One region of the Syntrophomonas erecta subsp. sporosyntropha genome, then DNA from elsewhere that is predicted to be linked to it. Evidence: riboswitches for the same ligand, from Rfam matches in the RefSeq annotation. Region 1 holds a riboswitch; each other region holds the start of a gene.
What was found. A riboswitch is a leader RNA that binds a small molecule or an ion and turns the genes downstream of it on or off. The one in region 1 is predicted to bind molybdenum cofactor.
Positions count from the first base shown of each region.

Region 2: linked by a shared signal. The riboswitch ahead of ACZ5Q0_RS09280 (RCC1 domain-containing protein) and the one ahead of ACZ5Q0_RS07005 (Ig-like domain-containing domain) in region 1 are both predicted to bind molybdenum cofactor.
Region 3: linked by a shared signal. The riboswitch ahead of ACZ5Q0_RS06170 (ABC transporter substrate-binding protein) and the one ahead of ACZ5Q0_RS07005 (Ig-like domain-containing domain) in region 1 are both predicted to bind molybdenum cofactor.

Region 1 is NZ_AP042459.1:1,435,073-1,445,741, reverse strand. It holds gene ACZ5Q0_RS07025 (hypothetical protein) at 1-83, opposite strand, end outside; gene ACZ5Q0_RS07020 (ABC transporter substrate-binding protein) at 418-1,533, opposite strand; gene ACZ5Q0_RS07015 (ABC transporter ATP-binding protein) at 1,534-2,280, opposite strand; gene ACZ5Q0_RS07010 (FecCD family ABC transporter permease) at 2,375-3,388, opposite strand; gene ACZ5Q0_RS07005 (Ig-like domain-containing domain) at 3,388-4,206, opposite strand; molybdenum cofactor riboswitch at 4,401-4,519, opposite strand; gene rnr (ribonuclease R) at 5,063-7,168, opposite strand; gene ACZ5Q0_RS06995 (HD domain-containing protein) at 7,225-7,782, opposite strand; gene ACZ5Q0_RS06990 (alpha/beta hydrolase) at 7,820-8,596, opposite strand; gene ACZ5Q0_RS06985 (sodium-translocating pyrophosphatase) at 8,926-10,669, opposite strand, start outside.
Region 2 is NZ_AP042459.1:1,895,136-1,905,804, forward strand. It holds gene ACZ5Q0_RS09250 (glycosyltransferase family 4 protein) at 1-923, shown strand, start outside; gene ACZ5Q0_RS09255 (WcaI family glycosyltransferase) at 929-2,188, shown strand; gene gmd (GDP-mannose 4,6-dehydratase) at 2,193-3,242, shown strand; gene fcl (GDP-L-fucose synthase) at 3,235-4,167, shown strand; gene murJ (murein biosynthesis integral membrane protein MurJ) at 4,160-5,728, shown strand; gene ACZ5Q0_RS09275 (mannose-1-phosphate guanylyltransferase) at 5,749-6,750, shown strand; molybdenum cofactor riboswitch at 7,027-7,144, shown strand; gene ACZ5Q0_RS09280 (RCC1 domain-containing protein) at 7,518-10,669, shown strand, end outside.
Region 3 is NZ_AP042459.1:1,247,465-1,258,133, reverse strand. It holds gene ACZ5Q0_RS06210 (response regulator transcription factor) at 173-865, shown strand; gene ACZ5Q0_RS06205 (sensor histidine kinase) at 862-2,295, shown strand; gene ACZ5Q0_RS06200 (nucleotidyltransferase family protein) at 2,589-3,365, opposite strand; gene ACZ5Q0_RS06195 (GntR family transcriptional regulator) at 3,381-4,076, opposite strand; gene ispE (4-(cytidine 5'-diphospho)-2-C-methyl-D-erythritol kinase) at 4,076-4,942, opposite strand; gene spoIIR (stage II sporulation protein R) at 5,066-5,650, opposite strand; gene ACZ5Q0_RS06180 (ABC transporter ATP-binding protein) at 6,153-6,887, opposite strand; gene ACZ5Q0_RS06175 (ABC transporter permease) at 6,862-7,581, opposite strand; gene ACZ5Q0_RS06170 (ABC transporter substrate-binding protein) at 7,796-8,644, opposite strand; molybdenum cofactor riboswitch at 8,777-8,896, opposite strand; gene ACZ5Q0_RS06165 (hypothetical protein) at 9,036-9,773, opposite strand; gene ACZ5Q0_RS06160 (ABC transporter ATP-binding protein) at 9,763-10,458, opposite strand; gene ACZ5Q0_RS06155 (GntR family transcriptional regulator) at 10,455-10,669, opposite strand, start outside.

The sequences.
Region 1 (10,669 bases):
TCGGCTATTTCTGAAGCCAATTCCCCGGTTCCCCGTTTAGTTTCGAGGTTGTCAGTATCATCAATACATACTAATACTCTCACTGCCTTTACCTCCATATTTTCCTATTCCGGATGCTTTCTAAAAATGGTTGGTAAACTGGTATATACCTATTATCGGAATTTTAGGCCTTGTTATTTAAAAGTTGATTACTGCGCAGCAGCCAGATTATCCTGAAAATCATATTTAAGTAAGCCGCCAACCATGGCACAGGGGACGAAAATGCTGCCCCGTCCGGCACCAAGAATAATACAGCACTCCCCGTTACAGTTTCGCAGATAACTTGGCAGCAAACTGAATCCGAACTGAACTTCAGCTGCTTGAGAACTAGCAGCCTTGTTGTTAATAACCTTCTAAGCAAAAGCTTAGTCCCGTAAACTATTGTTTAGGAGCCCGCATTCCCTGACCGTTTAATATATTTTGTATAGTCTCGTTATCCAGATCCCAGTTAAAAAACTCTTTGTAAAAATAGCGGGTTTCCTTTTCCATATCCAGATCAGTAAACAGATGGGGATATATGGTTTTGGCAATCCACATTACGGCCAGGGGGGTTTCCAAAGATGATTGGTGGGCCCAGCGGGAAACCCCATTAGGTAAAGCTAGAACACGATTGTTTTTAACCGCCTTAAGAGGGGCCCACTGTTCATGATCCCTAATATAGCCGACCACATTGTAGTCATTGCATAATATATAATCCGGGTCCCACAACATAATCTGTTCCAGGCTGGCAAAATGTTTCCCATCCATTACTTTTAACTGCTCTTGAACTGAAACATCAATAACCCATGCTGCTTCCATAATGTCAGCCGGTAGGGTGCCCAGGCTATCAGTACGGGTGGCTTCGTTAAGGGAATGGTATATGCGAACTCGTTTCTCTGCCGGAATATCTTTTACCCTTTGCTGCACACGTTCGATACAATCGTTGTAGTATTGGTTATATCTAGCCGCTTTAGCTTCGCTGCCTACGGTTTTACCTATCATGGCCATTACCTGCTGCTGGTCCTTTATACTATTAAATTCTACTGTTAAGAAAGGTATACCCGCTTTATTTAATTTATGAATTTCGGCTTCATTATTTACGGTATCCCCTTTAACGAAAACCAGATCCGGTTTACATGTAGCCAGGGTCTCGATATTGATGACCCCACTTGATTTGGGAACTGGTACATCTTTGATATGGGGATGCATTTTAAGCAGGAGTAAATCCCTTTGCATTCCACCTACTGCAGCTACAATATTATCTCCTTTCCCATACATGACCATAGCATGTCCGTATTCCGGACATAAACAGGCAATCCGCTCTGTATTAGCCGGAACCACTACTTCGCGGCCTACGGAATCCACCACGGTTATAGTATTTTGGCTTTTATCGGCAACCGGTGCAGTATGGTCAGACTGTCCACCACAGCTTACTAATAGCAAGCTGACCACCACCGGTAGAACAAATAACATCAGCAGACGACTTAACCGCACTAAGTGTTTCCCACGGGACATTTACTTCATCCTTTCATACGTTAGATCATTATTTAAGGTACTGATAGGGATCACCTGTTTTAGTTGGTGGCTGTCGCCCAGGTCCCAGGTCATTACTTTAGTGCGGACATTGTAGAGTTGGCCTAAATTTCGTTCTGACAGCACCTCACCCGGCCTCCCCACGGCCAGGAATTTATTGTGGTTCATTAAAGCCACCCGGGTTTGAATACCGCTGTTTTCAAAATAAAAGCAATGGTTGGGAAAATGAGTAGCCATCAATACTGATAATCCAGTATGTCGAACCAGATGAACAATGGTTTCCATAATGGTCAGTTCATGTTTGAAATCCAGATGTGCAGTTGGCTCATCCATGATGACTAGAGGAGTCCTTTGCGCCAGGGCCCGGGCCACCATGACTAGCTGTCCCTCTCCACCGCTCAGGTGAGTGTAGGGCCGATCCCTAAGCCGGCTGATACCGACCAATTCCAAAGCCTGTTCGGCAACCTCAATGTCTTCCGGATTAGGCGAGCTAAACATGCTGATATAAGAAGCCCGGCCCATTAAAACGATTTGCATAACTGTGTAGGGAAAGGTTTTTTCATGACTTTGTGGTACATAGGCTACCTGCCGGGCAATTTTGGGTGCATCAAGATCTTTAATAGAAGTTCCATTCAATAGCACTTTCCCCTGCTGGGGTCTTAACAAACCCAAAACACAATCCAGTAAAGTTGTTTTCCCACAACCATTAGGTCCCAGCAGGCAAAATATCTCACCCGGGGTGATAGTAAAATTAATATGGTTTAGTACCGGATGACTGTTATACCCGAAAGTTAAATCTCGGGCTTCGAGTAAAGAACTAATACTACCACCCTCCCCCTTTAGTCTTTTTTAAAAGATATACAAAGAATGGTCCCCCCACCAGGGCCGTTAAAATCCCCAGGGGTATCTCTGATCCGGTCATAATCCGCCCCAGATCATCAACTAATACCAGGAAACAGGCTCCCAGCGAAAAACTGGCCGGGATCAAGACCCGATTATCATTACCCACCAGCATACGACCAATATGGGGAATAACTAGACCTACCCAGCCTACAATTCCACTTACACATACGGCTCCCGCAGTTGCCAGAGTAGCACAGGCAATGACCAAACCCTTATTAAGGGCTGTGTTAATGCCTAAAGCATGGGCCTCTTTATCCCCCATTGACAATACATTGATCCGCCACCGGATTGCTAAAAGACCGGCAGTACCAACCAGCATCGGTATACCAGCTATGGCTATATCCCGGAACCGGGCTGATGCCAGGCTGCCCATAAGCCAAAAAACAATAGCCGGAAGCTGGTCTACCGGGTCAGCTAAATATTTGGCTAGAGAAATGAGGGCGGAAAAAACCGATGAAACGATCACTCCTCCTAAAACCAACATAATGGTAGGAGTAGTATTATAAACCCGGCTGATCAGGTAGCTCAACACTACCGCCAGCACTCCAAAAGCAAAGGCAAATGAGTACGTAGAAACGATTGAGTTAAATAAAATAATGGCCAGAGCAGCACCAAAACCTGCTCCTGCGCTTACCCCCAGAATTCCGGAGCTAACCAGGGGATTACGGAACAGCCCCTGAAAAGCCGCTCCGCTAACTGCCAGGCATCCTCCTACCATGGAACCCAATATAACCCGGGGCAAGCGTATTTCCCAGACTACTGTCTGGTGTATATAAGGTAGATCACACACTGCTGTGGTTACCTTACACCAAAGTATTTGAGTGACCTCAGTCAGGTAAACCGGATACCTACCGATAAAAAGTGAAACAAAAGCTATAACCAGAGGAGCTACTATGAGCAGCAAATAAATCCAATGTTTCTTGGCAGTCTTCATTAGTTTTTCTTTTTATACAGAGCCCAGCCGGCTATAACTACTGCCAATGCCAACAAAGCCGCAGTTATTTTAAAATTATTATTCGGGTCGCTTTTAGGGGACTGTTCTGCTGCTCCCGTCTTTACTATTTTCGATGCGGGATCATCTTCTATATTTTTATCATCCCTGCTATCGTTATGGCCTCCACTATGGCTATCGTTTTCAGAAATACTGGCAACAGGTTGATTATTATCTTTAGACACCTGGTCATCCACTTTAGAGGAAACCGCTTCATTGGTATCGGCCCTATTCTGGCTAGTTGTCTTTTCATTTTCCCCGGTGCTATTTTTCACTTGATTCTCCCCCGTTTTTACACCGGCAGTAGTAAAACTTACCACCGCCTGCTGACCTAGATTTACGCCACTCTTAGATTCTAGCTGTGGTGATACCTTAACTGTATAAGTAATGCCAGGTTGTAGTCCCACCCGGGGTTTAACAATTACATCCCGTCTTTTTTCGAATTCTACCTGGTCATCAGCCATGATAATATCGGCTGGTACCTGCTGTCCGTCTTCCGAATATAAGGCAAAACATTGCTGGTTATTATCCCGTACCGTCATATACACAACATTCTTGTTAAAAGTAAGTTTTATCTCTACAGGAAGGCTAACATTTGATTGACCATGAGCCGGTACTGAAGTCACCAAAGCAAGCGGCTGGTTTTTACCGCCTCCTGAGCCATCTCCGGCCCAAACAGGCATAGTATAAGCTTCTCCTAATAAAAGGCAAAAGGTCAGAATAAAAACTATCAGTACACCAGGTATCCGTTTTCGTAGCAAAATTACTCCCCCTTGATTAAAGTATTAATCAACTTTCCAACCCTTCTCCCCTTTTCTCCTTTACCTCTACCCCCGCTACGGGATGAAGGGGAGCTACCGAAGCTATGATAAAAAACTAAGGTCAGCTGCGGAAAATCACAACTGACCTTTAGTAATCCAGCCACAAGTTAAACCAGTAAAGGTTTAGCCAGCGCCTAATGTCCTGTCAATTTTCTTTCCGCTCCGGGAGGCACAGCCGTTTCCCGCTATACCCTATCGGCCTTTTAACCATAGCAACCGCCTTAGGCTAAAAAACTCGAAAATTACTACAAACAAAATTATTTACTTGTTGATTCTTGAATTTCTACACCTAAAGCCAAATTCCTGCCATTTTTATTAATTTATTGGCAGGGAAATTTTAACTATACATAATAAAAACGTTTGTGACCATGCGAACCCTAAAAAGCAGAGAGGGAAGCAAGGGGGTGTAGGGGGTGTAGGGGGTGTAGGGCTACCAATTCAACGGCAGCCTGTATGAAAAATAGTGGAGTATTGTATAAATATGCGCGATCACCTCCCTATTCCCGTTTTACAACGCATATTATGCGTAGCAGTGGACTAAATAAGGTTTTTGAGGCTTTCACACATTCAGACGGTCCCTTTTCTTCCCGTAGTGTGATCTTGTTAAGAAGCCAAATCGAGCAGGATAATGCTACAGTAGCTTGCTGCAGCATCATCCCTCCCACAGGACCGTACATAGGGGCCTCGTATACGGCTCCCGGTAAACCTTGTCTTTTCATAATAGAATGGACAAAGTCCCGATTTTATAAACATGTTGGTCAACAAAAAGGAAGCAAAGGGACCCTTCCCTTGCTTCCTACACTAATTCGAAATCAATTTTGGCATCATCGACATTTACCCTGACTAACTGTACCTTGACCGGATCGCCTATGGAAAAGCGCCGGCTGGTATGGTTACCAACCAGGGTGTAGTTGCGATCATTAAACTGGTAATAATCATCGACGATACTGGATATATGCACTAAACCTTCTACCGTATTGTCCAGCTCAACAAAAAAGCCAAATGATTGAATGGAAGAAATACGTGCCTCAAAAATCGCTCCCACAAACTGGTGCATATACTGGGCCTTTTTAATATCCACTAATTCCCGTTCGGCCTCTTCCGCCTTCATCTCCTGTACAGTGGCCTGCTCCCCAAAACTGGTCATTTTTCTTTCCCAGCGGGATCTTTTACGAGCATTCATACTACCTTCCAGTATGGCACTTAACACCCGGTGTACAATTAAATCCGGGTAACGACGTATCGGACTGGTAAAATGGCAGTAAAATTTAGAAGCTAATCCGAAATGCCCTAAAGCTTGGGGCATATAACGGGCATGTTTCATGGAACGCAGCATAACCAGGGCAATCAACTGCTCCTCAGGCCGCCCTTTAATATCCATTAGTACTTTTTGAAAAACGGATGGTTCCACTTTATTTTCCCGGATGCGATGGCCAAATACTCCCAAAACCAGGTTGAGCTTGTTTAAAGATTCCTCATCAGGCTTTTCATGAACCCGGTATAGTATGGGCATCTCCTGCCAGTAAAGGTGTTCTGCTATAACTTCATTAGCCTTGATCATGAAATCCTCAATAAGCATTTCCCCGGGACCTCTTTCAAATCTCTTAATCTCAACCGGAAACCCTTTATCATCTACGATAACTTTCGATTCCGGGAAATCAAAATCCAGGGCCCCCCGGCAACTTCGGTCCTGGCGCAGGATATCAGCCAGCTCTTTCATCAATCGGAAATCTTCTACCAGTTCTTTATAACGCTCACAGGTAGCGGCATCATTTTCCACTAATATCTTATTTACTGCCGTATAAGTCATCCGTTCATCAATATTGATAACTGACTTAAAAATGTCATAGTCTAACACCCGGCCCTGCTGGTTAATCTCCATCATACAGCTTATAGCTAACCGATCCACCCTGGCATTTAGGCTGCAGACATCGTTGGAAAGTTGCGGAGGTAACATGGGCAAAACCTTGTCAACCAGATATACACTAGTTCCCCTGGCGCAGGCCTCTTTATCCAGTTTTCCTCCCTCTTTAACGTAATGGGAAACATCGGCAATGTGTACGCCCAGCAGGTAACCGCCCTCTGTTCGCTCAATTGATACCGCATCATCCAGATCTTTAGCATCCTCACCATCAATAGTCACCATTTTTATAGCCCGCAAATCCCGCCGGCAGTTTATTTCCTCCTGGGAAGGATTTATCGCTACTTCGCGGGCCTCATCTAGTACAGCCTCCGGAAAATGTACCCGCAGACCATGTTTTTTTATAACTACCTCAATATCCAGACCAGGCTGGCCTTTTTTTCCTAACACTTCTATAATCCTGCCTTCAGGTGAACGGTTTTTATCCGGCCAGGCCGTAATTTTGACTACCACCTTGTCCCCATTACTTACCTTTAATTTTTTAGTCGGTTTAACATAAATGGGGTAAATCTGGCGCGAATCATCGGGGATTACCTGGACCAGATTTTTGACCTTCTCATAGGTGCCCACCAACTCTTTATTGGCCCGGCTGATTACCCGCACCACTTCTCCCTCGGGCCGTTGATCATTATGCGCCTTTTGATGAATACGCACCATAACCCGATCACTGTGCATAGCTCCATTAAGTTTTTTCCCATATACAAAAATCTCGGGGTAACCAGGCTCATCCGGCAGTAAAATGCCATAACCCCGCTGGCTGAGGCGAATAATACCCCGGGTAAGATTCATCATTTCCGGCAGACCGTATTTGTTTTTGCGAGTCTTAACGATCTCCCCTTCCTTTTCCAGCCTGCCCAGGGTTTTGCAGAACTTGTCCTCTTCCACAGGATCTACCCCTAGGGCTGCCATCAATTCGTGATAAGCTAAGGGACGATAGCTCTCCTGGTGCATAAAATCCAGCAATTCATTTCTATTAATCATATTTTCCTCCTCACAGGCGGTCTTAACAGGTATTATTCCCCGCACAAGCCTAACTCTTACCCATTTAGACCTAACGAGGGGGCAATTTTTTTCATACTTTCCAGAGCAATGTTTAAAAACTGGTCCAATTCTAAACCTAGTTCGGAACAGGCAGCCATCTGTTCCCGGCTGGCACCACGGGCAAAGGCTTTTTCTTTGAAACGTTTTTTCAAAGACTTAAGCTGTACGTTATTTAGATCTTTATCAGGACGCACCAAAGCAGCAGCAATAATAAAGCCACTGGCCGGATCAGCTGCATAAAGGGCCTTATCCAGCAAAGATTGTCGTTTTAGCCCGTGAATTTCATTATGTACCTTTACTGCATAAACCACCCCAGCCGGCAGTCCGTGTTTTTCCAGTATCTCCGCACCCAGCAGGGAATGCCGCTGGGGATCGTCACCAGTAACATCGTAATCTATATCATGCAAAAGACCGGTAATCCCAAATTGCTCAACATCTTCTCCCAGCTCTTCAGCTAAACCACGCATTATAGCCTCCACCGCTAATGAATGGTTAACTAGATTTTCATTCTTAAGATGCTGTTTTAATAATTCAAAAGCTTCTTCTCTGGTCATTATTTTATGAATCCCCCTTTACTCCATTATTAGTAAATTAATCCCCATTAATCTTACTGATAAACTTTATTATCTCCTGGCTGATATAATCTTTTTCTTTTCCCATGGTAGCTATATGACCTGATTTAGATAGCATAACCTGTTTCACCTGATTATGCTCTACCCGGGAGGCTATAAAATTAGCACTACGGGGGTGAACGGACTCGTCTTCTAAAGCCTGCATTAACAGCAACGGTACTGTTAATTTCTGCACCTCACCCATGACCGTGCTACGCAACTCCATCATACTCCGGAAGGCTTTAACCGGATTTACCCGGTAAGCAAACCGACCCTGTTTTTCTAAATTAATAGATTTAGCTTGCCCTTTAGGGAAATATGGTTTGACCCTCCCGATAACCGGAGCTAAAAAAGTTAGTAGCGGGTAGCGATTAAATATAGGCGCATTAATACTTACTACTGCTTTTACTCCCGGAATAGTGACACCTGCATGGAGGGCCAGTAATGCTCCCAGGGAAAGACCGGCCGTAACCACCTGCTCATATTTGCTAGCCAGATTGACCAGTTCTTTTTCAACCGCACCAAACCAGTCCCCCCACCCGGTTTCGTTCAGGTGCCGGGGAGTAGATCCGTGACCAGGAAGTAATAGACCCTTTACCGTGAACCCCGCCTGCTGGTTAAGCAGCTGGGCAACCGGGTAGACCTCTGAAGGGGAAGCAGTAAAACCATGTATAAATAAAAGCGCTACCTCTTTACTCCCAGGTAAAAAAAACGGCTTAGCCTGGGGATGTACCCCACTCATTTTCTCTTCCCCCATTGGTTATTATTATAATTGTTTCTTAATGTTACATTATACCGAATATACCTATCCCAGAATCTAAAAGTAAGATTGCCAGTGTTAGAGAATATATATACTGCTGATTACGCCCTATCCATGGACACCTTAACCCACCACTTTTGCCTAGTAACTTTTTTCGCAAAAATCTTTTAATCTTCCAAAATTCTACCACAGCAAGTTTTTCTTATTCTCTTTATTATGCAAAAGGATTGATAAAACAAAAAATACTTGACGAACTTTCCACTAAACAAAACAGGTGGGATTTTTCCCACCTGTCAAAAAATTCTACGATTTATTTAATTCTAACTTTATAGCAGTGGTGCGATAAATACTAGTGATACAATCGCCATCAGCTTGAGCAGAATATTTAAGGAAGGACCAGCCGTATCCTTACAGGGGTCACCGACGGTATCTCCCACTACTCCGGCTGCATGAGCCTCACTGCCTTTACCGCCATAGTGTCCGGTTTCAATGAATTTCTTAGCATTATCCCAGGCACCTCCGGCATTAGCCAGGAGTATGGCCAGGCAGACACCAGCTGCTACCGACCCAGCCAGCATACCTGCCAGGGCATTGGCACCCAGTATAAAGCCTACCAGCACCGGTGCTACTACTGCTAATAATCCTGGTACGATCATTTCTTTGATTGCAGAACGGGTACTGATATCAACGCAACGGGCATAGTCAGCTTTAGCTTTGCCTTCCATCAGACCGGCAATTTCTTTAAACTGACGCCGTACTTCGTCTACCATTTCTCCTGCAGCTCTACCTACTGCTCCCATAGTTAAGGCGCAGAAGAAGAAGGGCAGCATAGCTCCTATGAGCAGTCCTACAATAACATAGGGATCTAACAGGTTGATATTTTTCAGCTGAGCCACTTCAGCAAAGGCAGTTAACAGGGCCAGAGCTGTCAAGGCAGCTGAGCCAATAGCAAATCCTTTACCAATAGCAGCGGTGGTATTACCAACTGAGTCTAGTTTATCAGTAGTTTCTCTTACCTCGTGAGGTAGTTCGGCCATTTCTGCTATTCCGCCTGCATTATCTGCAATTGGGCCGTAGGCATCTACTGCTACAACCATTCCGGTGGTAGCCAGCATACCTACTGCGGCCAGGGCTATCCCATATACTCCACCAGTTAGGAAGGCTATTACTATAGCTATACATATAATTATGATGGGGATCAGGGTGGAAAGCATACCTACCCCTAGTCCGGCGATGATTACAGTAGCCGGGCCAGTCAGGGCTGATTTAGCAATTCCCTGTACAGGGGCATAACTATCTGAGGTATAGTATTCGGTAACAAATCCGATTATACTTCCCGCAATAAGTCCGGCTACCAGAGCCCAGAATACATTGAACATATCGGCCGGTAGTATGTATCTTACTGCAAAAAAGGCCAATATTACTAAAAGTATAGCTGAGCTTAAAGTACCCGCATTAAGTGCTTTTAAGGGATTGGATTTTTCGTCAGTTTTTACAAAGAAGGTTCCTATAATGGAAGCTACTACCCCGCCGGCAGCTATAACCATAGGCAGCAGCACTGGTCCTAATCCTAAACCGGGAGTCGCCGCTATCATTACTGCTCCCAGGGTCATGGCAGCAATAATTGATCCTACATAAGATTCAAACAGGTCAGCTCCCATTCCTGCCACGTCACCTACGTTGTCCCCTACGTTGTCAGCAATGGTAGCCGGGTTTCTCGGGTCGTCTTCCGGAATACCTGCTTCTACTTTACCTACCAGGTCGGCTCCTACGTCAGCTGCTTTAGTGTAGATACCTCCGCCGACACGGCCAAACAGGGCGATGGAACTTCCCCCCAGGGCAAATCCATTAACAATATTAGGATCTTTAAAGATTATATAGAGAACTCCCAGTCCTAACAGGCCTAGCCCACATACGGACATACCCATTACAGCACCGCCGGAAAAAGCTATTCCCAGGGCCGCATTTTGGGAGGTACGAGCTGCATTAGCAGTTCTCACATTAGCTTTAGTAGCTACTGACATGCCTATAAAACCAGCCAGAGCGGAACAGGATGCTCCCGCTAGAAAG
Region 2 (10,669 bases), 460 kb from region 1:
CGAGTATATACTGGGCAATAAATAAAAAAGGAGTACCCATTGTCCAGACCTTACACAATTATCGCTTAATATGTACAAATGCATTATTAATGCGTGATAATATGCCATGCACCGGCTGCGTAGGACATTTACCTGTCCAAGCACTAAGGTATAAGTGTTATAGGAATTCATTAGCAGCAACGGGTACAATTGTAGGAATGCAGGTTTTACATAGAATAATGGGGACATATAAAAAAAAGGTAGATGCTTATATTGCATTAACTGGGTTTGCTCGGTCGATAATGGCTGCGTCAGGGTTACCAAGGGAACGGGTATATGTTAAACCTAATTTTATTTATAACTCCAAACTACCAATAAAAAATAAAAGAGTAAACAAAGTTGTTTTTGTAGGCCGCTTATCACCAGAAAAAGGTTTGGATTTATTACTTAATGCCTGGAAGGCTCTTAGAACAAAAGAAGTTAACTTAGTTATTATTGGTGATGGACCTGAGGAAAAAGTACTTAAAAAACAATTTAGCGATTTAAATAATGTTGAGTGGAAGGGTTGGTGTAACAAAGAACAGATATTTAAGGAAATGGCAACTGCAAAGTTTTTAATTATGCCATCACGCTGGTATGAAACATTTGGTTTGGTTATTATTGAAGCATTTTCGGTAGGATTACCTGTTATAGTTCCGAATCATGCGGGATTTCCTGAAATAGTAAAAGAAAACGAAACAGGATACTTATTTACACCTAATAGTATTGAATCACTAAAGGATAAGTTAATTGTTGCTATAGATTTAGGGGCTGAAGAGTGGCAGGTAATGAGCCAACGGGCCCGTGCTGAATATGAGGCGAAATATACGCCGCAGATAAACTATGAAATACTAATGAATATATATGAAGATGTTATTAGAAAAAAACGGGTTAATAAGAGGTAAGAAGAGTGAGATCTTTATGCATTCTGATTTATGGTCTTAACTATTATCCTGAACCTACCGGAACGGGTAAATATACAGGGGAGATGGCTGCCTGGTTAGCTAGTAGAGGACATCACGTTGATGCTATTGTTGCTCCACCTTTTTATCCTGCCTGGCAGTTAAGTGAAGATTATAAAGGGCTAAAATTTTTTCAAGAAAAAATAAATGGGGTGAACGTGTACCGCACCCCTCTTTATATTCCTGAGCCTGATAAAATTTCCGGAAAAACGCGTATTTATCATGAAACTAGCTTTTCGAAGAATGCGGCCAGATGGTGGTTTAGCAAGGGAATTAATAAAAAATATGATGTAATGATAGCAATTTGTCCTCCTTTACAAATTGGAGTTTATCCGTGGATATTTAGTAGTTTGCGTAAAATACCCTGGGTTTTCCATATACAAGACTTGCAGGTAGATGCAGCGTTCCGACTTGGTATTCTCAAGTCTGGTGTAGCTGGTAATGCCCTTTATAAAGTGGAGAGTTTTTTGCTTTCTAAAGCTTCTCGGGTTTCTACTATTACTGAAGCGATGAAAAAACGAATAGTTGCTAAAGGAATACCAGAGGAAAAGGTATGGTTATTCCCTAATTGGTCTGATATTAATTTTATAAAGCCAATGCCACGGGAAAATTCCTTTAGGAAAGAGCTGGGATTAAACCAGGATATGTGTGTATTAATGTATGCGGGAAACATGGGCGAAAAGCAGGGGCTAGAGCTAATATTAGATGCAGCAAACAGTCTTCGTGAAGATAAGCGTTTAAAGTTTATTCTTATTGGCTCAGGGGCTGCACGTGGACGTCTTGAAAGTAAGGCAAAAAAATTGAATCTGACTAGTGTATCATTTTTACCTGTTCAGCCCTGGGAACGTGTTCCAGAAATGCTTGCAGCCGGTGATATACACTTAGTAGTGCAAAAGAGGGAGGCAGCAGATATTGTTATGCCTTCAAAGCTTACTAATATACTAGCGGCGGGGAAGCCCTCTGTGGCTACTGCTGATCCGGGTACTGCTCTTTATGAAACATTAAGTAACCATAAGGCTGGTGTAGTAGTACCTCCTGAGAATACCGAATTATTTGTATCAGGTTTAGTGCAGCTAATTGATTCACCTGAACTAAGGGAAGAGATGGGGAAAAACGCACGCAATTATGCTGAACAATATATAGATAAAGAACAAATTCTTTTAGATTTTGAAAAAAAACTTTATTCCTTGGTTAGGGAAAGGGGCTAAAAAGTTGAATAAAAAAGCATTAATTACCGGAATTACTGGCCAGGACGGATCTTATCTAGCTGAGTTTCTGTTAAATAAGGGGTATGAAGTACATGGCATTATTCGTAGAGCTTCGACTTTTAACACTGATAGAATAGATCATATTTACAAAGACCCTCATGAAGATCAGGTAGAGTTGTTTCTACACTATGGAGATCTTACTGATGGTACAGGCTTACGTACCATACTGGAAAAGGTCCAACCTGATGAGGTATATAACCTTGCGGCGCAGTCCCATGTTAAAGTATCTTTTGAAATGCCTGAGTATACAGTCGATTCAGTTGCCATGGGAACACTACGTTTATTAGAAGCAATAAGAGATTACCAGCAGCGTGTTGGGAAGCAGGTTAAATTATATCAGGCAAGTTCTTCAGAAATGTTTGGAGCGGCAAAACCACCACAATCGGAACTTACCCCATTTTATCCGCGCAGTCCTTATGCATGTGCCAAAGTATATGCTTATTGGCAAGTGGTTAATTACCGGGAAGCGTATAATATTTTCGCATGTAATGGTATTTTATTTAATCATGAGTCACCCCGACGCGGGGAAACATTTGTAACGAGAAAAATTACTCGTGCGGCAACTCGGATAAAAATGGGATTGCAGGATAAACTTTATCTGGGAAATTTAGATGCTAAAAGGGACTGGGGTTATGCTGGAGATTATGTGCAAGCTATGTGGCTGATGCTTCAGCAAGAAACTCCTGACGATTATGCAATTGCTACCGGAAAAACTCATTCAGTGAGGCAATTTGTAGAAAAAGTATTCGCGCATTTAGGCCTAAACTGGGAGAATTACGTGGTAATTGATCCTCGTTACTTTCGCCCTACTGAAGTAGATGCTTTATTAGGAGATGCCAGTAAGGCAAGGCAAAAGCTAGGGTGGGAACCTAAAGTTGATCTGGACCAATTAGTAGATATGATGGTTGAACATGATCTAGAGCTTGCCAAACAGGAACGAACCCTGAAAGATGCCGGATTTAATATTGTACAGCGGGGTGTAGCGAATGGATAGAGATGCGAAAATTTACGTAGCAGGTCACCAAGGACTGGTCGGATCAGCCATTCTAAGAAAACTAACTAGTGAAGGTTATACTTCTATTCTTACAAAATCCCATAGCGAATTAGATTTAACAGATTCAGCGGCAACTTTTGATTTTTTTAATAGGCAGCACCCGGAGTATGTTTTTTTAGCTGCGGCCAAGGTAGGAGGAATACTTGCTAATAACACATATCCGGCGAATTTTATTAGAGAGAATCTTTTAATAGAAACTAATGTAATTGATTCGGCCTATCGTTTTGGAGTTAAAAAATTACTGTTTTTGGGTTCATCCTGCATCTATCCGAAATTTGCTAAGCAACCTATAAAAGAAGATAGTTTATTAAGCGGTATTCTGGAGGAAACCAATGAAGCCTATGCTATTGCCAAAATTGCCGGGATAAAAATGTGTCAGGCCTATAATAAACAGTACAAGGCTAATTTTATCAGTGTTATGCCGACTAATTTATATGGGCCGGGCGATAACTTTGATTTAGAATCGTCACATGTTTTACCTGCTTTAATACGTAAATTTCACGAAGCTAAATTACATAATCAAAAATGTGTTACAGTTTGGGGGACGGGAACACCCAGGCGTGAGTTCTTACATGTTGATGATTTATCAGATGCTTGCGTTTTCTTAATGAAGAATTATGATAGTCCTGAAATTATAAATATTGGGTGCGGGAAAGACATTACTATTAAAGAACTAGCAGAACTAGTTAAAAATATAGTAGGATATACAGGCTCAATAGTGTTTGATGATAGTAAACCAGACGGCACGCCTAGAAAGCTATTAGATGTCAGTAGATTATACAGTTTAGGATGGCAACCTAAAATTTCTTTAGAAGAAGGAATCAGATCAACTTATAAGTGGTTTACAGACAATTACAATGGATAACACTAAAAATAATGTTAAAGTTAAAGATTTATTAATCAATACTACTATTATCTCCGCCGGCACCACCACCAGCAAAATTCTAGGCTTTATCCGTGAAGTAGCCATCGCTGCTTTTTTCGGTGCCTCATATTATGTGGATGCCTATTTAGTAGCTCTGATCATTCCTCAGATGCTGTTTTCTGTAGTAGGGGGATCGCTAACTACTACAGTTATACCCCTTATAACTGAATACAAAGAAAAAGAAGGACGCAAATCTGTTCTCAGCCTGGTTAATTCGGTTACTACTTTTATGGCGGTTCTGATAGCCATAATAATTTTGCTGGGGGAGCTTTTTGGTGATATTTTAGTGAATTTAGTTGCCCCTGGGTTTAGTGGACCGGCACATTCTTTGGCCGTAGACTTAAGTAGGATTATGTTTCCCATGATGCTATTTATGGGTTTAATGGGGATGGGAACCGGAATCCTGCAGAGCCAGCGGCGCTTTTTTTATCCGGCTTTTATCGGTATACCTAACAACCTAATAATAATAGCTTCCATATTTATCCTGGGAGGGGCCTGGGGGATAAAAGGTCTGGCTGTGGGCACTCTGGTAGGGGCTATCAGCCAGTGGCTTTTTCAGGTACCAGATCTGCGTCGGGCTGGGTTTAGATACCAACCAGAAATAAACTTTTCTCACTCAGGTTTTCGTAAAATGGGTTTATTAATTTTGCCGGTTATTGTAGGGAGCGGAGCTGGTCAGATTAATCTACTAGTTGACCGTATGTTGGCTTCTGGCTTAGTGGAAGGAAGTATTGCTGCTCTTAATTATGCCACTAAGCTTAATGGTATGGTTTACGGTATCATTGCGGTAGCGGTAGCCAGCGCTATATACCCCGAGTTAGCTCAATCAGCCGTTGTTAAAGATAGCAAAACCTTTCTAAGCTCGTTGATACGTTCTTTGAATGGTTTGTTACTAATAATTATGCCTATTACGGTAGGAATCATTATTTTAAAAGATCCGGTGGTGCGGATAGTGTTCCAGCGCGGAGCGTTTGACGAGGCGGCAGCAACGTTAACTGCTTTTGCGTTGCTTTTTTATGCTCTGGGGCTACCGGCGATGTGTCTTAGGGAGATTGTTTTCCGGGCTTTTTATTCCTTACAGGATACTAAGACTCCTATGTTTATTGGATTGGGGACCGTAGCTTTAAATATAATACTTAACATTATTTTGGTGAGATATTTGGCCCATGGGGGTTTGGCCTTGGCAACGTCTATAACCTTTTGTATTAGCTTTCTGGTACTTATGTGGTATTTGCGAAAAAAGATTGAACATATACAGGGGAAAAATCTGATTATAACTGGTTTAAAAATAGTAACTGCTGCGGGAGTCATGGGAGTATGTGTGTATTACCTTTACAATGTACTGCAAGGGTTTTCCACGATAAGTTTCAAATGGGATTTAATCAATTTCATCATATGCAGTCTGGTGGGGGCAGTAGTATATTTTATAATCATAAAACTACTCAGAATCGAAGAAATGGAATGGATAATTAATAAGGTGTGTATGAAGCTGGGAAGATAAGTTGCGGGAGGGAGAGTTTAATGATCTCAGTAGTCCTGGCCGGTGGGCGGGGAGTTAGATTGTGGCCGGAAAGTACTGATAGCCGGCCTAAGCAATTATGTGATTTTTTTGGGCAGGGTAGCCTGCTGGTTATGACCTTGCAGAGACTAAAACCACTAGGTACGGTTATAGTAGTTTGTGGTCAGGATCAGGAAGGATTAATCAAAGATGATGTTAGTCATTTAGATGCGAAGATCCTGTCGGAACCGGTAGGCCGGAATACTGCTCCAGCAGTTGGTTTAGTCCTGTCGCAAAAGCTAATTGATAATAAAGAAGTAATTGGAGTTTTTCCAGCTGATCATTACATAAAAGATGATGACGAGTTTTGCCGGGTGGTGAGAAAGGCGGAAGAACTTGCCCGGAAAGGGTTTCTGGTTACCATAGGTATAAAACCTGAAAGGCCGGAGACCGGGTATGGATATATAGAACGTGATGCGGGTAAAGAATCTTATCGAGTAAAAGCATTTCATGAAAAGCCGGACCAGCAAACTGCGGAGCATTATATTAAAGCAGGCAATTATTATTGGAATGCGGGAATATTTTTAGCTACCGCCGAGGTATGGGGAAACCTTGTGGAAAAACATCTGCCCCAATTATTTAAGAACATTGCCAAGGGTAACGATGATTATCTAAATGCTTATCCGAGTTTTCCAAGTATTTCGATTGATTATGGTATAGCTGAAAAGTGTAGTAATATGGCAGTCATAGTAGGTGATTTCGGCTGGAATGATATCGGAAGCTGGGAGTCACTGGCGGAAGTATTGGAGAAAGACGAAAACGGCAATTCCGTAAATGGAAATGCTTTAGTTGTAGATAGCTCCGGTTGCCTGGTACGCACCAATGGCAAGAAGGTAGTTGTGTTCGGACTTAATGATATAGTTGTAGTGGAATGTGAGGATACAGTTCTAGTGTGTCCTAAGAGAAAATCACAGGATATCAAAAGGTTGGTCGAAATGATTGAACCAAATAAATCCTGTCTATAACAGCTCTTTGCTTTTCCTCGGGTAAAGTTAAACTATATGGCAGATTGCAAGATTTGATCAAATTGTGTAGTTTATCGCTAAGATTGGGAATGTTAGTAGGCCGGGACTTTTTTAGCATCTCCGGGCCTGGTCAGAGTATCTAATTCTGCCAACGAAAGATCCCGGAATAATATCCTCCAATGTCGGGAAATAAAGATTAATGATAAATTTATTCTTATATTGCATTATTTTGATTTTACGTTTAGAATTGTATACAAATAGATTGTGCAGTAAAATTACATAGAACTTTTCCGAACTTAAGAGCCTAAAGCAATGCCATGGGTTTTAAGTCGTTAGGGTACGTCGGGAAACGGACGTGCCTCCCATTGTGGAAAGGAGAAGCCGTACTTCGAATAATTCTTGGGGCGAGTCTGTTTTCACATGACTCGCTTTTTTGTATTTTTGTTCGCTGCATATTACACTACACACATAAACCACTTCTTTTTGATATATTTGTGACACATCCTTATAGCATATCTTTAAACATATCTTTGTAATATATTTGAAATAACTATTCAGACCCGGCGCTGCTTTTCGCCGGGTTTTTTAATGGACCTTAAAACTAAAAATTACCTATTATCTGTCTATGGCAAAATAAAAATACATTTTTGAAACCAAGAATGATAAAGTGTCGGATTTATACACTTTCCGACCAGATTGTAAGGAATTGGGGAAGGGAGGCTGGCCTATAAGTGGGAGCATATTAACAAAATCACCTGCCGTACTTTGTGAAACTAGGGAAAGGAGTGTTTTGGATAGTGCTAATTAGGAAAAAAGGTTTAGGCAAATTAGCTTTATGTTTAATGCTAAGTCTAATCCTGGGCTTAAGCGGGCTGGTAATGCCTGCAGCGGCTTATGCGGTTGATGAAATACCGGTAGCAGCGTTATCTGAAATCGAGGATGTGCTGGATTATCAGTTACTAGCAGATCCCGTTATAAACGCTGATATTAATGAAAGCATGGATCAGCCTGTGGATCCTAGTCTTAGTGATGAAGGGGACGGGAGTTTAGCCAGTGATGATGTAGTAGATGGCAAAGACCCAAAGGTGGAAGATAATACAGTTTCCAGCTATGACATTGCTCCCGAGCCTAAGACGGTTTCCGGTGCTGGCGATTCTGAGGAACTAGTTGAGACTACGGGTGATTCTGATGCTAGTGGGGCTCTTGAAGCAGAACCCCAGACAGGGGCATCAGATGTAAGCATCACAACAAATAACGGATTTGAAGAGGATGCTGAACTGATCTCTACTAATTCCCATGACTTAATAATGCCTGCAGCTGCTGGTTACGAGGTTAAGATAATCGGGGATGGGGTCGAAAATCCTATCACTTTAACCAAGGACGATTTGGAGCAAATGGAGCAGGTGTTTTCAACTTACAGTTCGATAAACACCTGGCCGACCAAGAAATGGTATACGGCAGAAGGAGTTAAGCTAGCGGATCTTTTGGATATGGCTGGAATTAAACCTGAAGCCAAGTTAATAACAGTTAAATCAACTGATGGTTATAAGATGACATTCACTCGTAAAGAACTGTTGACCGATCATCGTTACTATTATCCTGGGCTTAAGGAAAACGCCCCATATGACGGCTCAATACCAGGTTCACCGGACTCTGCGGTCAAAGTTGATACCATTTTGGCCTTACAAAGTATAGACAGCGAAAACCCAGAGTACATGAGTGATCAAGTTGCACCTTTGCTAGTTTTTGGACAGCGGTGGGTTACGGAACAGACTAATCATGCTTTTGCAAAGTATGTAGGTACAATTGAAGTTTCTACTGCAACTCCGGAAAAATGGGCTAACCCGACGGCGACACCAGCCAGCGGAACTGTAGCAGCAGGTACCGGGGTAAAACTGAGTAGTCCTAATAATGATGCTGATAAAGTTCATTATACCACCGATGGCAGTAATCCTACTTATAAAAGTCCCATGTATAATTGGATTGCTTCTCGCTGGTGGTCATCCCGGGAAGATGTCCTGGATGAAATAAATCATCCGATTGAAATAAATGAGGACACGACCATTAAGGCGGTAGTAATTGGTATAGGTAAGGACGACAGCGATATTGTTAGTCTTGATTACAAGGTAGCAGCGCCGGAACCAATAGTATTTACCGTTGGCGGGAATGCTGTGGAGGCATCCTATACTATGGCTGACTTAAAAGCTATGCCTGCAACCATAAATATTTATGGGAATAAATCCTGTAAAGGTGTTGCTTTACCGGATCTGCTGGAGGCCTTGAATATCAATGATAACACCTGGACAGTAAAGGTTATTATGAAAGACTCTCCTAATGGTGTTACCCTTCCAGCTTTCGATGAGTCTGCCAGTGATTATCTGCTTACCTATGAGATCGACGGCGAGGCCATCGTAGTCGATGGTAGTAATTTAACTCCTTTACGTATGTACTTTGATGTCAATAATAGCAAAATGAATTACAAGCATGTAACTGGTCTTACAGTTACTAAACCGGAAAGTGCTAATCCCCCGGTATTGGTAGCCGCTACAACTGATAACACGGTGGGCAACTCCATAGTAATCACCTTTGCAGATGATGAAACCTGGAGAACAGCGGTTACTGAAGTTAAGGTGAATGGTACTATACTGGCCAGCGATAAATATACAGTAGCCGAAGGTAAGCTTACCTTTGATGCTAGTATCTTTGAAGCTGCCGGAGATTATACCATTACTGTCAAGGCAACTGCTTACCAGGATGCCACTGTAACGCAGACGATGGTAGAATCAGCGGAATCTAATATACCACCAACTTTGACTGCAAGTACCAGTGGTAACACTGTAGGTAACCCCATACGGATTTTCTTTACTGATGATCCGGAGTGGAGGAACGCTATTACGGAGGTAAGCATCGATGGTACAAAACTTGATGCTGAGCAATACAAGGTGACCACCGGTAAGATCAGTATTATAGCGGGATTGTTTACAGAGGTTAAAGTTTTTAATATTACTGTTAAAGCCAACGGTTACAAAGATGCTAGCGTAATGCAGGAGATAGAGGCAAGACCCATGTGTTTTGTAACCGAAGGAAAGGGTAACATGGTTTATGTGAGTGGAAGGAATAACCATACAGTAGCAATTAAAAACGATGGTACGGTATGGGCCTGGGGCGATGGACAGGGAGGCATGCTAGGAGATGGTGAAAAGGAAAGCAGAACTGTTCCGGATCAGGTCTACGGCTTGACAGAGGTTAAGATGGTTGCAACTGGTGATAATCATACACTGGCCCTCAAGAACGATGGCACGGTATGGGCCTGGGGTTACAATTTAAGTGGCCGGCTTGGCGATGGAACCAAGATAAATAGTTCTGTTCCAGTTCAAGTTATTACCGATTCGGCAACTGGTACCGCATTGACAGATGTACAGATGATTGCGGCTGGGGATGGCTATTCTGTAGCCCTTAAAAATGATGGGACGGTATGGACCTGGGGTAACAACGGGTACGGTAAGTTAGGTGATGGTACTACACAAACAAGTATCTTACCGGTTCAAGTTACTGACCTGACGAACGTCAAAACAATTGCTACCGGGAAGGAACATTCTGTTGCCCTTAAAAATGATGGTACAGTATGGACCTGGGGTAGAAATAATTTTGGACAGTTAGGTAATGGTCTTAGCGGTTCGTCCGAAAGAAGTACTATACCGGTTCAGGTTATGATTGATCCAGAAACAAATACTCCGCTGACAGATGTCAAGGCAATTGCAGCTGGTATGAGGTTGTCTTTCGCCATTAAGAATGATGGTACAGTATGGGGTTGGGGTGCAAGTTATGATGGTAAGTTAGGCCCGGCTGGTCCTGATGGTTGGAATGCTCATAGCTGTGTGCCGATTCAGGTTATCGGATTGACGGATACTAAAATGGT
Region 3 (10,669 bases), 190 kb from region 1:
TTTTCACTGGCTTTTCTTTTTTCTACAAAAATAGGAATAATTCCTGGTCTAAGAATACACATTTTTTTAGTTAACCCTTGTTAATTAGGCATTTAAAAAGTAGTGTATACTCTAAACAAAGCTTTTTCTTTAAAATAGAAACTTTTAAAGCCTGTTTATGGGAGGATCTATTATGGCTGAGCGTATATTACTAGTTGATGACGAAGTTAAGATACTGGACATGGTAGATAACTACCTTAGTAGTGAAGGTTACCAGATCGGCCGTGCCTCTACCGGTTTAGAAGCACTGGAAGTACTATCCGGGAACTCCTATGACCTAATGGTACTAGATCTGATGCTGCCAGAATTAAGTGGACTGGAAGTTTGTAAACGTATCCGCCAGGACAGCGATATTCCCATTATTATGCTGACAGCCCGGGGGGATGAGATAGATAAACTGCTAGGGTTGGAGCTAGGAGCTGATGACTACATTAGTAAACCCTTTAGCCTACGGGAATTAGGTGCCCGTATTAAAGCGGTTCTGCGCCGTTCCAAGCCCTCCCCCCGTAATGGCATATCGGACACCCTGCTGGTGGAAAATCTCCGCCTGGAGCTGACCCGTTATGAGCTTTATATCGATAACCAGCCGGTAAGCTTAACCCCTACTGAATTTAAACTGCTCGGTACCCTAGCCATAAATCCAGGACAGGTTTTCAGCCGCCTGCAATTACTGGAAAAGGTTTATGGAGATATATACCAGGGCTATGAACGCTCTATTGATACTCATATGAGCAATATTCGCAAAAAACTAGAGAAAAATGGGAGTCATATCGTAATAAAAACTGTTTACGGTGTAGGTTACAAACTGGAGGTTGAACCAGAGTGAAAATAAAACATCGTCTAGCCCTTTCTATGGCCGGGGTGGGAATCATTTCCATATTGATAACCGCTGCCTTTATGTATGGCTCCACCCGGGACCTTTTTTCCCAGTATCTGACCCGTACTGCCTCACTGCAGTCCCAGCAATTAGTAGATGCAGTGACTGATTACTACCTTGCCAATGGCACCTTAGAGGATATTCAGAGTTGGCTAGAGGAAAACCCTATGAGGCCCGGTCATGGGCGTTCCACCCACGGGATGCACTCCGGTTGGAATATGCGGGGACCAGGTTATACCCATATTATGAATAACAGAACCATTCTGATAATCGATCCAAACGGACAAATTGTAGGTGATTCTACCGGCCGCCGTCTGGGTGAAAGTGCTTCCCGTCAGGAGCTTAACCAGGGTTATCCTATTACAGTTGATGACCATTATGCCTGCCGGGTAGTTTTCCCGGGTGGGCAAAATATGCTGCTGGGTAACCTGGAAAAGGACTTTTTGCGTAGCATTACCGTGTATTCAGGTACTGCCGCCGTCATTAGTTTACTAATTGCCCTCTTGCTGGGATTTTCCATTAGTAATAAAATTAGCCGGCCAGTATCTTCCCTGGCCCTGGCAACTAACCGTCTGGCTAATGGTGAGCTTAATACCCGAGCGGAAGTTAATGGTGATCAGGAAATTGTTCTGCTAGCACAAAACTTCAACCTTATGGCTAAAAAGCTGGAAGAAAACCGCACCCTCCGGGAAAACCTTACTGCTGATATTATTCATGAGCTGAAAACTCCGCTGGCCATACTCCGCGGTAATCTGGAGTCCATGCAGAGCAGGATCATAAAACCCAACGAAGAAAACCTGATGTCACTTCAGGATGAAGTGATTCGCCTTTCTAAACTAGTTGATGACCTGGAACTATTAACCCGGTTGGAAAGCGGTCAACTACCCCTGGAACTAAAACCACACTCCCTGGCTGACTTGCTGGATGCTTTATTTCCCATTATCAACACCATGGAGCTGGAAGGTAAACACTTTATACCACAAATCCCTTCTGACTTGCCGGCTATATATATTGACCGGAACCGTATCCTGCAGGTATTGATTAACCTGCTTACTAATGCCATGAATTATACCCCTACCGGCGGAGAAATAAGCCTCATGGCAGAATCATTTGATCAGGAACATATCCATATAATGATCAGGGATAACGGTAAGGGTATCGAACCTGATATACTTCCCCATATATTTGACCGTTTTTACCGGGTAGAGAAGTCCCGCTCCCGCAAACTGGGAGGTATGGGGTTGGGTCTGGCTATAGCCCGAGGTTTTGTAGAGGCTCACCAGGGTAAAATCTGGGCCGAAAGCGAATTAGGGAAGGGCAGTACCTTTCATGTCCTGTTACCGGTCTGGAAAGGAAGCCAGGCCGGAAGTCCAGTTTAAGAATAACACCCGTAACTTACTCCTAACCGATAAATAACGAAGCAGTCATACCGGCTTAGTCAGAATTTTATCCGCTGTAAGAGCGTCCTCCATTCCCCTCTCTCCTTGAAGGACAGGTATTTGTATCAATAAAGAAGCCCTAGAGGGCTTATAATTGGTACCTGGAACATAGGGACCAGGTATTACTCTACCCCGGCACTACCAACCAGAATAGTAAATCTAAATTGGCGGTTAACTACCCCCACTAAAAAATCCCGGTCAATAGGATCGGGATTTTACTATACTGTTTATTTTTAAAAGGATATACCAGCCAGATACTGGTTGGCCAACTCTAAATCGCTGGGTTTATCAACATCAACCCCCACTTCTGCATAAGGGGATATAATTGCTTTTCCTTTTAAACCGGTTACTTGATAAAACTTTTTTTCTATACTGGTAATGGTGAGCTGGCGGGTAAGATACTTCCATACTAGTCCCAACCCGAAAAGTTTGGCCAAAGCCAGGGGATTTTTACGTCTTTCTACTAATTTTACAGCTACATCCAAACCCCGATTAACAATACTTTCCTTTATAATGAATAAATTGCCCCCGGTAAAAACACCCTCCCGTAAATTAACATAAGTTCGGGATACTCCTGGGAACCGGGCTTCGTTTACCTCTTTACTCGTAACCGGATAAAAAAAGTCAGCCCGATATTTCTTACACTGGCGAATAAAATCTTCAATAGCCTCAGTAGTAATAAATGGTATATCCGTAGGCATCACTAATAAATTACTACTGATCCCTTTTTCTCTTAGAACCTCTACCGCCTTAGAAAAACTCTCTACCGCATTGTCCCCTCCGCTGGCAAAGTAAATATTCTCCTCCCGGGCAAATATCGTTCGTAGTGCTTCCACCGGACCGCTGATGACTATATTACGAACTAAAGAACACTTTCGCAAAGCCTGGTAAACGTAGTAAATCATCGGGTAATTACCAATGATAATTAGAGCCTCATTATCATACGGCGCAATTTTCCTCAACTCACTGTTACTCTGGCCGCCAGCAAGGATAATGGCATCGTAGGGCATATTTGTTTACCTCCATTATTCAGATAAAGGGAATCCGTCCTTTTTGATCGCTTCTATCATAATATTTTCAGCGTTTTCTATATGCTCCTGAGCCACTTGCCGGGCCTGCTGTATATCGCGAGATTGTATGGCCTCAACAATACTGCGATGTTCCTCCAGCGAGCGTTTCATCCTGCCTGGATAAGACAGGGACTTGGTGCGGAAACGTTGTATCTGTTCACGCAGGTTATTAATTATATTAGTTAAACGTTCATTACGGCTAGCCTTATATATAGCCTCATGAAACTTAGTATCCACTTCCACTAATTTTTCCATGCTACTACTGGATATAGCCTCGGCTTTTTCTACCAGCAGCCGCTCCATCTCCTCTAACTCTTCATCAGTAATCCGCTCTGCCGCCAGTCCCGCCGCCAGGCCTTCCAATGCCGCCCGTATTTCAAATATATCCGCAATATCTTTAAAAGATATATCAGCCACATAAGCCCCTTTTCGCGGAACCATAACAATAAACCCTTCCATTTCCAGTTTACGTAAAGCCTCCCGGATAGGGGTACGAGATACCCCTAGTTCTTCAGCTAACTGGATCTCCATAAGGCGCTCCCGGGGTTTTAGAGTTCCGGTAATGATTGCCTGCCGGATAGCATCCAAAACCAACTCACGTAATGGCTTGTATGAATCAAGGTTTACCGGTAATAGCCTTCTCTCTTCCATCAATATCCACCCCCACTGGTGTAAGATGAAACCTGATATACTTCCCGGTAAGACAAATTCATCAAATCAACTGCTTTCCGGGCCAGGTCCTGCTGGTCAAAGATGGCAAAAACACTGGGGCCACTACCTGACATAAGAGCCACAAGGGCTCCCGTCTGTCTTAATCGTTGTTTTATGTAAAAAATCTCCGGGTATTGTCTAACACTTACTGACTCCAGTACATTCACCATTTCTTTGCACATTCCTATCATATCACATTTATACCATGCATCAAGAAATCGTTCGCCTGCAGGTAACACCTCAACCTTATCCCGGTTAAAAGCCTGGTAGACATCACGGGTTGATAACTCAAAATTGGGCTTTACCAATACCATATGTAAGCTCATTGTGGAAGGAAGCGGTGTAAGTACTTCACCCCGTCCTCGGACCAAAGCAGTACCCCCCAACACACAAAATGGTACATCAGAACCTATCTGGGCCCCCCACTGGCAAAGGGTCGTCATATTTATGCCCAGATTATATAGCTGGTTTATGCCCCGCAAGACAGCAGCAGCATCAGTACTTCCACCCGCCAACCCGGCTCCTACTGGAATAGTTTTATCAATATATATTTTTACCCCTGGTATATTAAAATGGTTCATCATCAACCACGCCGCCTGGTAAGCCAGATTTTCTTCTCCTTCCGGTAGCATAGGATTATTAGTTTTCACCTCTATACCGGTTGATTTTTCTAAGTAAACCTGATCTACAAGGTCGATTTGATGCATAACCGTTTCCAATTCGTGATACCCATCAGGACGCTTACCTTTAACATCTAGAAAAATATTGATCTTCGCCGGGGCTTTAATCATCAGGGAATTACTCAAATTCCTGCCTCCATTTTTTGTTTACATTATAGCTTTACCTTATGGAAAAAGGAACGGACGATTACGCCCGTTCCTTTCAGGGGAAGGTAATGGTATAACTAGATAACGATAATTTCAGTCCTTTTATTCGGCAGTCCGGTTTTGAAGCTGTCCTAATTTGGCACCCCGGGGAAGCAGTTCCAGACATTTAAAACTTATCCGTGCCTCAGCACGGGAATCCATACTAAGCCCCTTATCAGATGACGAAACCATACACAAAGGCGGGAATAAGACACACCACCAGTTTCTTCCCTGCCCTTCACCAATAATGACTTTTACAGCCTGGTAATCTCCCTGGGGCAGTACAAAATTACCGTATGATTTGGTAGGAAACTCATATTCTCCTACACTAACCTTAACCGGATACGTAAACCCCTTTTTATCAACTACCTCTTCGGCCACCTGCTTTATGTCCGGCACTTTATCTGCAGCAGTCTGCCGAGCCTGGTCCAGATCATCGATTCCACTAAAATCCTCTTTCATCATAGCAATTACAGCATCTTTAACCTCAATTTTAAGAGTCTGATCAGTAACTGTATCACTATTAGCCACTACATGTAGGCGTAAAACACTGTCTTGCAGAGGGGTTCCCCGTAGTTCCTTAACATAGATACCAGTACAACTAACTAATGTTACCATGATAATGAACATAAATATTTTTTTACCCATTTATGAGTCCTCCTCTCTGTTATTTAAGTATTTCCCTTAAGTTCATTTTTAAAACTTAACCAGGCAGCAAATTAAAATTCATTCTTTTAATAAAAGCATCATTTAGTAGGCATTCTTGTATATCAGATATGGTTAAGTTTTTGTAGAGAGGAATGGGTAACTGGGCAAACCAGTAAATTATCCCTGGTTTGCCTTTCTATAATCTAATATAATGATGGTGATAAATATCTTTTATCCTGGCAATGTCTTAATTCACTGGTCAGATCATTGACAGCCCTTGTGAAAGTGAGTACAATAACATCTAGAGGATTTGCTTGTGGCTTTCCCCACAGACAAGTTCAACCACATATAATTCCTAATTCCCCCCCCGGGAATTATAGACATCACCAGGTCATGATGGTGATGTCTAACCCTTTTCTGGACTTCTTTTATAATAGCTCTAGGTTTTAAATAAATTTTCAATAGCAAGGATAGAAAAGAAGTGTTTATCCGGTCCCCCACTCTAAAAAAAAGTTTCCCCCCGTAAAAAGGCCGCCGTCCGTGGATCACTAGCCTTCTCAAATATAGCCTGGCAGGAATTATGCTCCAAAATCTTTCCTTCCCATAAGAAAATGATTTCGTCCGCCAGGCGCCGGGCTTGAAACAAATTGTGGGTAACTAGCATAATGGTAGTGCCGTATTTCTGGTTGATAAAACGGATATGATTTTCGATTTCAACCGCACTAGCGGCATCAATGTTAGAGGTAGGTTCATCTAATAAAACAATCCGGGGCTGTACTGCCAGAGCACGGGCAATCGCCACCTTCTGACGTTCTCCACCTGACAGGGTACGGGCTTCCGCCTGGGCAAAACCCTGCATACCCACCAGTTCCAAAGATGCATATACCTTCTTTTTAATTTCTGTTTCTTTCAGGCGACGGGCTCGCAAGCCATAGGCCACATTGTAGAAAACAGAACCTTGAAACATAAACGAGGTTTGGGTCACCATGCTCATCTGGCGTCTGAGTTGTACAAGTTGCTTTTTATCCCAGCGTAACTTTTGTCCCAGTATAGACAGGTTCCCCTCATCGCTAATGGTAAGAAGAGCCAGGATTCTTAACAGGGTGGTTTTGCCTGAACCATTAGGCCCTAATATACCATATATTCCTCCTCCGGCTACCATAAGGTCTTGAATATTTAAAACCTCCCGGGTTCCGTATCTTTTAATCACATTATGTAATTTGAATACTGGTGTCATGCTTAAATGTCCTTTTCTCCAATATTAATATGGCCGAGTTAATTAAAAAGGAAATAACCAGAAGAATAAGACCAATGGCTATCGCTGAGCTAAAATTACCCATACGGGTTTCCAAAACGATAGAAGTGGTAAGCACCCTGGTTACACCTTTGATATTTCCCCCTACCAGCATTACGGCTCCTACTTCAGCAATAACCCTCCCTAAGGCAGTGGTCAAAGCCGCAATCAAGCCTACCCGGGCCTCACGAATAATAGTACGAACTGCCTGTCTACGAGTAGCACCCAAAGTAACCGCCGTGTCATAAACTTCCTGACTCAATGCCATCACTGCCCGGGCCGTCAAGCCACAGATGATGGGAGTAGCCAGTAGTACCTGGGCAACCACCATAGCTGCAGGAGTAAACAATAATTCGTATTGTCCCAGAGGTCCCCGATAGGTTAATAAAAGGTACACGATTAATCCTGCCAGTACCGGGGGAAGTCCCATTAAGGTATAAATGCAGTTTAATACTACCTGCTTACCTTTAAAGTTTTTCAAGGCAAAAGCCGCCCCAGTAGGAATACCCAGCAGGGCAGAAATTACCAGGGCACCAAGAGATACCTGTAAAGATAATACGGTCACCTGAAAAATTTGGGGGTCCAGGCTTATAATCAACTCCAGAGCTTCCTTAAAACCCGGTCCAATAATATCCAAAACAATGAACCTCCCATTACAGGAATTGCGAACTTATTTCCGCTGGCCCTCTTCAGCCACTGGGCCTTCGCAGGCGTTCTACCATGGCCCGTTAACATCGCTCTCCATACTTGTACATTTTAACAGGCTAATCCGGAAGTTTGGACAACGAAATCCAACTCATATATAAATGCCGGGAAAGCCCTCCTAGGCCCTCTCCCGGCATTTATATTAACTATTTCGCATCAGGAACAAATAAAGTCTGATCATATTTATCTTTGCCAAACTCACCAATCATCTTCTGTCCTTTTTCTGAAGTTAACCATTCCGCAAATTTAGTAGCCCCTTCATAGTCTACATTGGGGTATTTTTCCGGGTTAATAGGAATAACGCCATAAGGGTTAAAGAGCAGCTGGTCCCCTTCTACCACAGTAACCAGACGATATTTGTCTTGATTAGCCAGATAGGTAGCCCGGTCAATCAAAGTATAAGCCTGTTTTTCATCTGCCATCCGGTAGGTATCACCCATGCCCTGACCAGATTCAATATACCAATCTCCCTCAGGAGTAATTCCGGCTGCCTCCCAAATTTTCTTTTCTTTTTTATCAGTACCAGAGTCATCGCCCCGGGATACAAAGGCAGCCTGCTTGGTAGCTATAGCCGTAAAAGCTGCTTTTACATCCTTTTCCCCTTTTATGCCGGCCGGATCCTCTTCCGGACCAATGATGAGAAAGTCATTATACATAACATCGCGACGATCCACCCCAAAACCATCTGCCACAAATTTATCTTCAGCCGCCCGGGAGTGTACTAGGATTACATCAACATCGCCGGCTTCTCCCATTTGAATAGCCTGGCCTGTACCTACTGCGATTACATCTACTGTATAGCCAGTATCCTTTTTAAATTCCGGTAATAAAACATCTAGTAATCCAGAATCTTCAGTACTAGTAGTAGTGGCTAACTTTAAAACCTTCTCTGGCTGGTTTTCTGCCGGTGCCGGTGTTTTCTGGCCGCATCCCATTACCAGAACCGAAAGTACGAAAACCATTAAAATGGCAAAAATCGATGCCTTTCTTCGCATACTTAAACCCTCCCATTATTTAATTAATAACTGGCACTATTAGCATATCTGGCCGGAACATGGGCATCAAGCATAAAAAAATCGGTTCCACTCGTGCCCCAAGGATAAGTAGATCCGACCATTTCCTGGTAGGTATTGTCGGCATCATCTCCTTTCCATAGGGGAGGCATACCCGTTTCCAGATATACCCTAACGACTCTTATCCCATAACCAGGCTGTCTTAGGAATAAGGGTTCGGAGATTAATAAATGAGATAGTCTTTCCTCTCCATTATGGTCGAATTTTAGATTTTTTTCAACCATAAGCTGGAAGTACCGACTTATAATTAAAGATGTTAATATATTAAAACCGGACGGATGAACCGCCCGGTTTTATGGGTCTAACCATTAAGCTATAACTCCACCCGGCTATTATACACAAGCACCGTAATCAAAAAGATCAGCACCACTATTACCAGATATACCCCTATACCTGCTGAAACCATCCTGCTGGGAAATCCATCCGGGCTGGCTATATTACCCAACTCGGGGAATATTAGGTTAGAAAATTTTCCAGATAACCACAGGGTCACCAAAAACGTCAATGCGGTAACTAGTCCTGATAATCGGGTAACTAGTTTACCTACTACCTGGCTGAAAAAACTAATACTGATAAGATAGAGCAAAAAAACTATACTGCCCAGGTAAGCCAGCCATAGATATTCCCATAGTCCTTCTATCCCAGCTATCTCTAATAAATCCGGTAATAACTCCGGCTGTATAGCCATTATAAATGCCACGGCACAAATCCCAGCAATAACGGTACCGATTATATATTCACTGATCAAAGCCATTAGTTTGGTTCCTAAAATCAGGCCGCCTTTTACCGGCAGTGACATCATAAGATAAATGGTATTGTTGTTCCACTCTCCACCCAGCAAGCGAAATGAGGAAACAAAAGGCATCAGGCCCACCAGGCCTAATAGCAGAAATAGCGGTAATACAACGATATTAGGATTAGGCCCCAGCCGAAAATAAATAAAACTGTTTAAAACTATGGCGACTATAACCATTACTATAATTTCTGGGATTAGTTCCCGCATTTCTTTTTTATATAGGCTACCTAACATTTTTCCGCTGCTAGTTGGCATCACGAAACGCCTCCTTCATCATGCCCACCAGGGACAGGCCTTTTTCTATACGCAAGTCCTCTGCATTCCCGGCCAGTTTTATACGACCTGCACTTAAGAACACCACCTCATCTACCAGGGCTTCTACCTCAGCAATTTCATGGGTAGAAATGATAATGGTTTGCTCCCCTTCACGGTAATCGCGAATCAACGTATTTATAATTTCCTCACGGGTTAGAACATCTATTCCCGATAAGGGTTCATCCATTAACAAATAGGGGGCACGACGGGAAACAGTTAGTAATAGCTTAGCCTTAGCTCGTTGGCCCTTGGAAATCCGGCTTATTTTCATTTCCCTATCCAGGTTGAGAAAAGCCAATAAGTCCTGATATTTACCTTCATCCCAATCTGTATAAAAAGATTTGATAAAGGCAGCTGCTGCCCCAATAGTCATCCAAGGATATAAGTAATCTACTTCTGGGAGGTAGGCGATACGATCTCTAGTTTTCAGTGGAATTTCTCCATCTATTTTTAACTCTCCCTGATCAGGCCGGTTTAATCCTACCATCATCTTAAGGGCAGTTGATTTTCCAGCTCCATTAGGGCCAAACAATCCAATAATCCGGCCCCTTGGAAAGGTAAATGTCAGCCTGTCCAGGGCCTGGATTCTGCCAAAATGCTTGCTGACCTCCCTAAATTCAATCATATTTCATCCTCCTTAATCTTTTCCTGAAGCAGCTGCACCATATCTACTCCGGAATAGCCGAGAGATTTCATTTCCTCTATAAAATAACTTAGAACACCGCCCGCCATTTCATGTTTAATCTGTGCTAACCTTTCCGGGGATATGCAAATGTAGGTACCTTGTCCCCTGAGGGTTTGTACTATCTCCATATTTTCCATCCCCCGGTAAGCTC